DNA from 3 places in the Massilia sp. TSP1-1-2 genome. Region 1 is predicted to be linked to each of the others. Evidence: predicted binding sites of a transcription regulator. Region 1 holds the regulator's gene; each other region holds the start of a gene.
What was found. Region 1 encodes sigma-54, which starts transcription at its own class of promoters, with help from an activator protein. Its sites were predicted from a motif close to TGGCANGNAANCTGCTTT; they were not measured.

Region 1 (2,242 bases):
TTCTTCAGGCAGGTGCTTGATGGCCTGGTGATTATGGTCCTGGACCTTGTCCTTGTACTTCATGACTTGACGGTCGAGCTTGTCGATCAGGGTGTCGATAGCGGCGTACAGGTCATGCGACAGGCTTTCTACATACACGGTCTTGCCCGACAGGCGAAGGTTGATTTCAGCCTTTTGTCGTTTTTCTTTTTCAGTCAGGTTATCCACGGTGAGGATCACGGCAATATCAATCACGTGATCGAAATGGCGCTTGACGCGCTCGAGCTTGGTTTGTACGTATTCACGGATGGCTGGGGTCACTTCGAGATGATGTCCGCTAATTGTGAGATTCATACACACTCCTAATAATGGTGTCACTTTCCGTTCGTGCGCGGCGCGCAGAGGAACGGCATAAAAATGCCGATTACAGACACTTCCTGAGGCTGACGGGCGGGATTTTGAGCGCTTCGCGGTACTTGGCAACGGTGCGGCGAGCGATGACCATACCCTGTTCCCCCAGCATGTCCGCAATCTTACTATCGGATAATGGATTTTTAGGGTCTTCTGCTCCTGTCAATTGCACGATGAGTGCACGAATCGCCGTGGAAGATGCTTCTCCCCCCGCTTCGGTGGCGACATGGCTACCGAAAAAGTATTTCAACTCAAACATGCCATGCGGGGTCAGCATGAATTTCTGAGTTGTTACACGAGAAATAGTACTCTCGTGTAGACCAAGTGTATCAGCTATTTCGCGCAGCACAAGGGGACGCATGGCTACCGCGCCATGGCTGAAGAAATTGCGCTGGCGCTCAACAATAGCCTCGGAGACACGCAAGATGGTGTCGAAGCGCTGGCGCATGTTTTTGATCAGCCACTTCGCTTCCTGCAACTGGGCGCCCATCTGGCCTTCGCCCTTGCCCTGCTTGAGCAGGCTCGCGTACATATTGTTCACGCGCAGGCGCGGCATCACGTCGTTGTTGAGCGAGACCGACCAGCCGCCCTTGGCCTTGCGCACAATCACGTCCGGGACCACGAAGTCCGACACATCGGAGGCGAACACGGCGCCCGGGTGCGGATTGCAGCGGCGGATGATGGTCTGCGCCTCGCGCAAGTCTTCGTCGTCGCAGTCGAGCGCTTTTTTCAGCTTGTTGAATTCACGCTGGGCGAACCAGGTCAGGTGCTTTTCGACGATGGCCAGCGCCATGCGGCGCGTCACCAGCGGCACGCCGCGCATGGCGCGAATCTGCAGCGCCAGGCACTCGGACGCATTGCGCGCGCCCACGCCGACCGGATCAAAACTTTGCAGCAGCGACAGCGCGGTCTTGAATTCATCGAAATCGATCTCGAGTTCTTCGGGCATGCGCGCATGGATTTCTTCCAGCGTCTCGGTCAGGTAGCCGTTGTCGTCGAGCGCGTCGACGATCAGTTCGACCAGCGCGCGGTCGCGCACTTCGAGCACCAGCACGCGCATCTGTTCCATCAGATGCTCGCGCAGGGTGGTCGCGCTGCCCTCGAGCTGCGGGCGCGAATCTTCGTCGTCGCTGCTCTTGGCGCGGCCCAGGTCACCCCACTCGCCGTCGTTGTCGTTGTTGTTGTCGTTGTTGCTGGCAGCTTCCCCCTCGGGTGCATCGGCGCTTTGGCCTTCGGCCGGCGCCGGTGCATCCTGCGCGCCCGGTTCGGGCGGCGCCTCGGCCGGCGTGGCGCTGCTGCCGATGGCGCCGTCGGCCAGCAGGCGCACCGAATGGTCGAGCGGATCGTCAAGCCGTTCGAGCAGCGGATTGTCGGTCAGGAGCTGTTCGAGTTCCTGGTGCAGTTCGAGCGTGGACAACTGCAGCAGGCGGATCGACTGCTGCAGCTGCGGCGTGAGCGCAAGGTGCTGCGAGGTGCGTAGTTGCAGGGATTGTTTCATCGGTTTGACCTGCTTACATCCGGAAGTGCTCACCCAGATAAACGCGGCGTACCGATTCGTCTGCGATGATGTCGTCCGGACGGCCAGAGGCCAGCACCGCACCCTGGTTGATGATGTAGGCACGGTCGCAAATGCCGAGCGTTTCGCGCACATTGTGGTCGGTGATCAAAACGCCGATGTCGCGCTCCTTCAGGAACCGCACGATGCGCTGGATCTCGATCACGGCGATCGGATCGACCCCGGCGAACGGTTCGTCGAGCAGCACAAAGCGCGGATTGGTGGCCAGCGCACGCGCGATTTCCACGCGCCGCCGCTCGCCGCCCGACAGCGACATGGCCGGGTTCTCGCGCAGCT
Region 2 (2,242 bases), on a different contig from region 1:
GGCGGTGGTGGTCATGGCGGTCATGGCGGTCAATTCCGGCCGGTCATGAGGCGCGAGGTGATGCCCGGTTCATCCCAGATGGGGAAAAAATACGGATAGAACGAGCGCTCTTCGCCGTGCTGCTCCATCAGGCCGCCCCACTTGCGGATCATGGCGCCCATCTCCGACAGCGGCAGGCGCAGCAGCACGGCCGGCGCGCCCACGCGCGTGCACTGGCGCTCCTCGCCGAAATCGGAAAAGCCCAGCATCCGTTTGTAGAACATCACGTGGCGCGGGTTGACCTCGATCACATAGTCGGTGTAGCCATGGATGTTGTGCGCGTAAATATATGAAATATGGATCAGCGAGGCGAACACGCGCTTGGTGACGCCCTTGTCGATGGCCAGGCGCGACGGCTCGCACAGGCGCCGCCCCTGCAGGCGCAAGCCTTCGAGCTTGTCGCCAAAGTTTTCGTCGGCCGGCAGCGTTGTTTCGCTGTCCAGGCACAGGCTCATCGTCCCCACCACCACGCCGCCCGTTTCTGCATACAGGGTGATCTTGTTCGCTTCGTGCGGCTCATTGGCGTCGACCGAATAGCCGCGCCAGCCGTACATCTTGCGAATCAAGAGACTGGCCGCTTCCCGGCGACCGGCCGAGTTTGCCATCCTGATATGAAACACCTGGAGGTCCAATGGATGGTCCAGGTCTGGCGGCGTACCGCTTTCGCCGATGCACAAATCGCGCATTCCGGTGGGCGATGCGAACGTGGCGATGGCGAGATCCTCTTTGATCATGTTGTCTTCCTTCCAGGTGAGCGTTTTAGCACCGCTTGCCGGCGCGAACGATATGTTGTCAAGGTCAGACCGGCCCATCCGTACGGAAGTTCCCCTGTGGCGAGCTTCTACTATTGCGCGTGAACAAATTGGCAGCGTCGAAAAAATTGGCAGCGGCCCCGCCGGGGCGGCGTTGGCGTCTGGAATTCTTTGTAAGGTTATGATTTTTAAGGAAAAAATGGACTGGCATGGATGCTGCATAGAGACAGTCGCGGCGGCCTGATGTGCGCCCCAAGCTTTCTCGTTATTTATCCCCACCGGAGATCGATCCATGAAACTTTCACGCAAAACCTTGGTCATGTCGGCTGCGCTGGCCACCTTGTCCGTCGGCCTGATGGGCAACGCCCGCGCCGATGCCTTCGCCCAGTCCATCCTTACCATCAACAACTTCCGCCTGCTGCACGCCGACGGCTCCGCTTATGTGCCGGCTGACTTCGACGTGCTCGACGGCGTCAATTCAGCCCATGCGCGCGCCAGCCTGAACGGCGTCACCTCGGTCGCTACGCCGCAGGATTTTTCCATCCTGTCGGGCCTCAATCCCGACGTCGCCCACCAGTTCGTCGGCTTGCCCAATCCACCGCGCGGCGAAAACGACTACACCCCGTTTCCCTCGCCGCCACCGGTGCCGGGCACTTTCGGCTACGCCGACCAGTTCCTGACCGGCAGCGCCATCGCCGTTGGCGGTCGGCCTGCCGGCGCTACCGCGCAAACGCGCGCCGACGCTTCGCTGCAATCGGCAGGCTCCGCTTCGGGCGACTCCGACGTTGGCACCTCGACCACGTTCAGTTTCACCATGGGCGACGCCGACACCATGACGTTCGCCTTTGACGCCACCCCGTTCACCCAGGCCTACACCACCGCCGGCCCCGTCACCAACGCCATCGCACGTTTGTCGTGGAGCTTGAATATTGTCAATCTGACCACAGGCGCGCTGGTACTGTCCTACCAGCCGGGCGCGCTCAATGGCGACGCCAACGTCAGCCGCACCGGCACCTTTGCCGGCCTGTCCACCTACAACCCCGGCAGCGGCTTTTTCACCACCACCACCCCGCTGCTCAACGGCGAGGACACCTATCAGCTGACGGTGCAGCACAACACGCTGGCCAATGCGCTGCAGGGCGCAAGCGTGCCTGAACCTGGCACCTTGGCCATCTTCGGCCTAGGCTTGCTGGGCATGACGGCCTTCAAGCGCCGCCGCAGCGCCTAAGCGCGCAGTGAGCAGTACCCGTCCGCGCTGTGCGTGGACGGGGTATCTGACGACATCGTGGCCCAAGCGGACGTGGCCACGCCAGGGCGTTCGATTCCGTGTTGCGGTTTGGGCCTGCTGGGGATGCGAGCGCCAGATTGCCGCTGGAAGCCCTGATGCCACTGCCAGCCAGTAGGCATTTTCACCCGGCCAGGGCGCGCACTGTCCGGGATTTTTTTCTTGG
Region 3 (2,242 bases), on a different contig from region 1:
GGGCGACAGCGAACTGCTCGCCCTGCTGCCCAACCTGTCGAACTACAATCCCAGCACGCGCAAGCTGGGCTTCGTGTAAAGTATTCTTCCTCATAGAAACCCCACACCCGGGGTCAGTTCCCCCATTGCGACACGAGCTCAGCCAATAGCGGTCGAGCTCGTGTCGCAATGGGGGAACTGACCCCGTTTGATTTGACAACGCAAAAAGGTATACATCATGGTAGTTGGCAAGAAACCCGATGCGGCGCGGCTGGACAAGATCGTCGCCGACGCCCGCCGCGCCGCCGATACGCGCGAGCTGGGCTACCGCGAACGCTCGCTCAAGATGTATCCGTGGATCTGCGGGCGCTGCATGCGCGAATTTACCCACACTAACGTGTCGCAGCTGACGGTCCACCACCGCGACCATAACCATAACAATAATCCGCCCGACGGCAGCAATTGGGAACTATTGTGCCTGTACTGCCACGATAACGAACACTCGCGCTACCTCGAAGCCGACCGTGGCGCCGGCTTGCTGTCTGACACTGTGCAGCCGGCAACGCACAATCCCTTTGCCGCGCTGGCCGGCCTGATTAAAAAGAAAGATGGGGCTTGAGGCGCCATCGCCAGAATATTCTTCTGCTGTTCTCGTCCGCATCAATCCGGGTTCTTGCGATGATCCCGGCAGCGCTCGCACGGATAAAAGCTGATTGTAAGAAACTATAGTTGTCGAGAAAATTTACAGTCGCGGCAAGCATGAACCAGGGATTTCCGCTAAATCCTTGATAATTATCAATATTAATTTCCTGGCACAAGTATTGCTATTAGTGCCAGGTCAATTAATTATTAGAAATGTTCATGATGAAATTTGCAATTCCCCTCGCTTTCGCCGCCCTCTTCGCCACTACCGCTTCGGCCCACGCCGGCGTCATCTCCGATCTGGGCAACACCGGCTACTGGGGCGGCAACGACCACCATTACGGCGACGTGATCGGTGGCGCGATGTACGACGTCAAGGGCGCTACCGTCACCCGCGCGGGCAGCAAGCTGACCGTGTCGATCGACACCAGTTTCGCCGGCCACGCGGGCAGCGACACCTGGGCCGCAGCCAAGGGCATCGGCTACGGCGACGTGTTCCTCGCCGCCAACTGGAACCCGTTCGGCACCGATGCGCATCACGTCAACGACAACGCGGCCACCGGCACCAAATGGACGTACGGCCTGAACCTGGACAATCGCTGGAGCAACACCGGCGGCACCTTCACGCTCTACGAACTGAACGGCGCCACGAATGCCGCCAACGTATTAATGTCGCAAAACTTCCTCACGTGCGCCCTGGGCACCCAGTGCTACTACCGCGACGGCCAGGCGACCGCCGTCAACACCGCCTCCAAAACGGTGCGCAATACCGGCATGACGGGCACCTGGACCGTGTCCGCCGACAAGGCTCTGCTGTTTAACATCAACATCGGCGGCAGCGCGCTGGCCGGCTTTGGCGACATCGCCCTGCATTGGGGCGAGACGTGCCAGAACGATGTCCTCGAAGGCTACACCGATGTTCCCGAACCGGCGACGCCGGCGCTGATCGGCCTGGCACTGGCCGGCCTGGCGCTGCGCCGCAAAGCGCGCACCAGCGCCAAGGCGTGAGCAATCCCGGCGGCGCGGTAGCGGAAAGCGGGGGCTTTTCCGCTACGCGCCGCCGGCGACTGCCGGCCGGCGCGCGCCTGCGCAGGTATGCTATAACGCCGGTATGCGCAAAAATATTCTCGTCCTGTACGCCCATCCCAGCGCCCACCTGTCGCGCGTAAACGCGCGCCTGGCCGAGGCGGCGCGCGCCGTCGAAGGCGTGCAGGTGCACGCACTGTACGACACCTATCCCGACTTTTATATTGACGTGGCGCGCGAGCAGACACTCGTGGCCGCCGCCGATATCGTCGTCTTCCTGCATCCCATCCAGTGGTACAGCATGCCGTCGCTGCTCAAGGAGTGGGTCGACGCCGTGCTGCTGCCCGGCTGGGCCTACGGCGCCGGCGGCCATGCACTCGACGGCAAGCTGTACTGGCTGGTGGCCACCACCGGCAGCGCAGCCGATGCCTACAGCGCAGCCGGCCCTCATGGACGCTCGTTCGATGCCTATCTGGCGCCGTTCGCGCAAACCGCCGCCGTGTGCGGCATGCGCTGGGAACTGCCGCACATCCTGCATGGCGCGCATCACGCGAGCGAGGCGCAAGTGCAGGCGCACGTGGACGCGTTCACGGCG

Region 2: ACP7BV_RS19435 (EDSAP-1 family PEP-CTERM protein) is a predicted target of sigma-54. The motif match lies at 997-1,014, and genes of this name have one in related genera.
Region 3: ACP7BV_RS17805 (PEP-CTERM sorting domain-containing protein) is a predicted target of sigma-54. The motif match lies at 790-807, and genes of this name have one in related genera.

What each region holds. Positions count from the first base shown of each region.
Region 1 covers NZ_JAFCTU010000008.1:11,476-13,717, reverse strand. The annotation lists gene hpf (ribosome hibernation-promoting factor, HPF/YfiA family) at 1-333, opposite strand, end outside; gene ACP7BV_RS08770 (RNA polymerase factor sigma-54) at 404-1,888, opposite strand; gene lptB (LPS export ABC transporter ATP-binding protein) at 1,902-2,242, opposite strand, start outside.
Region 2 covers NZ_JAFCTU010000025.1:24,156-26,397, forward strand. The annotation lists gene ACP7BV_RS19425 (FAD-binding oxidoreductase) at 1-24, opposite strand, end outside; gene ACP7BV_RS19430 (N-acyl amino acid synthase FeeM domain-containing protein) at 30-773, opposite strand; gene ACP7BV_RS19435 (EDSAP-1 family PEP-CTERM protein) at 1,084-2,019, shown strand.
Region 3 covers NZ_JAFCTU010000021.1:51,653-53,894, reverse strand. The annotation lists gene ACP7BV_RS17815 (DUF1501 domain-containing protein) at 1-79, shown strand, start outside; gene ACP7BV_RS17810 (YajD family HNH nuclease) at 218-598, shown strand; gene ACP7BV_RS17805 (PEP-CTERM sorting domain-containing protein) at 841-1,629, shown strand; gene ACP7BV_RS17800 (NAD(P)H-dependent oxidoreductase) at 1,733-2,242, shown strand, end outside.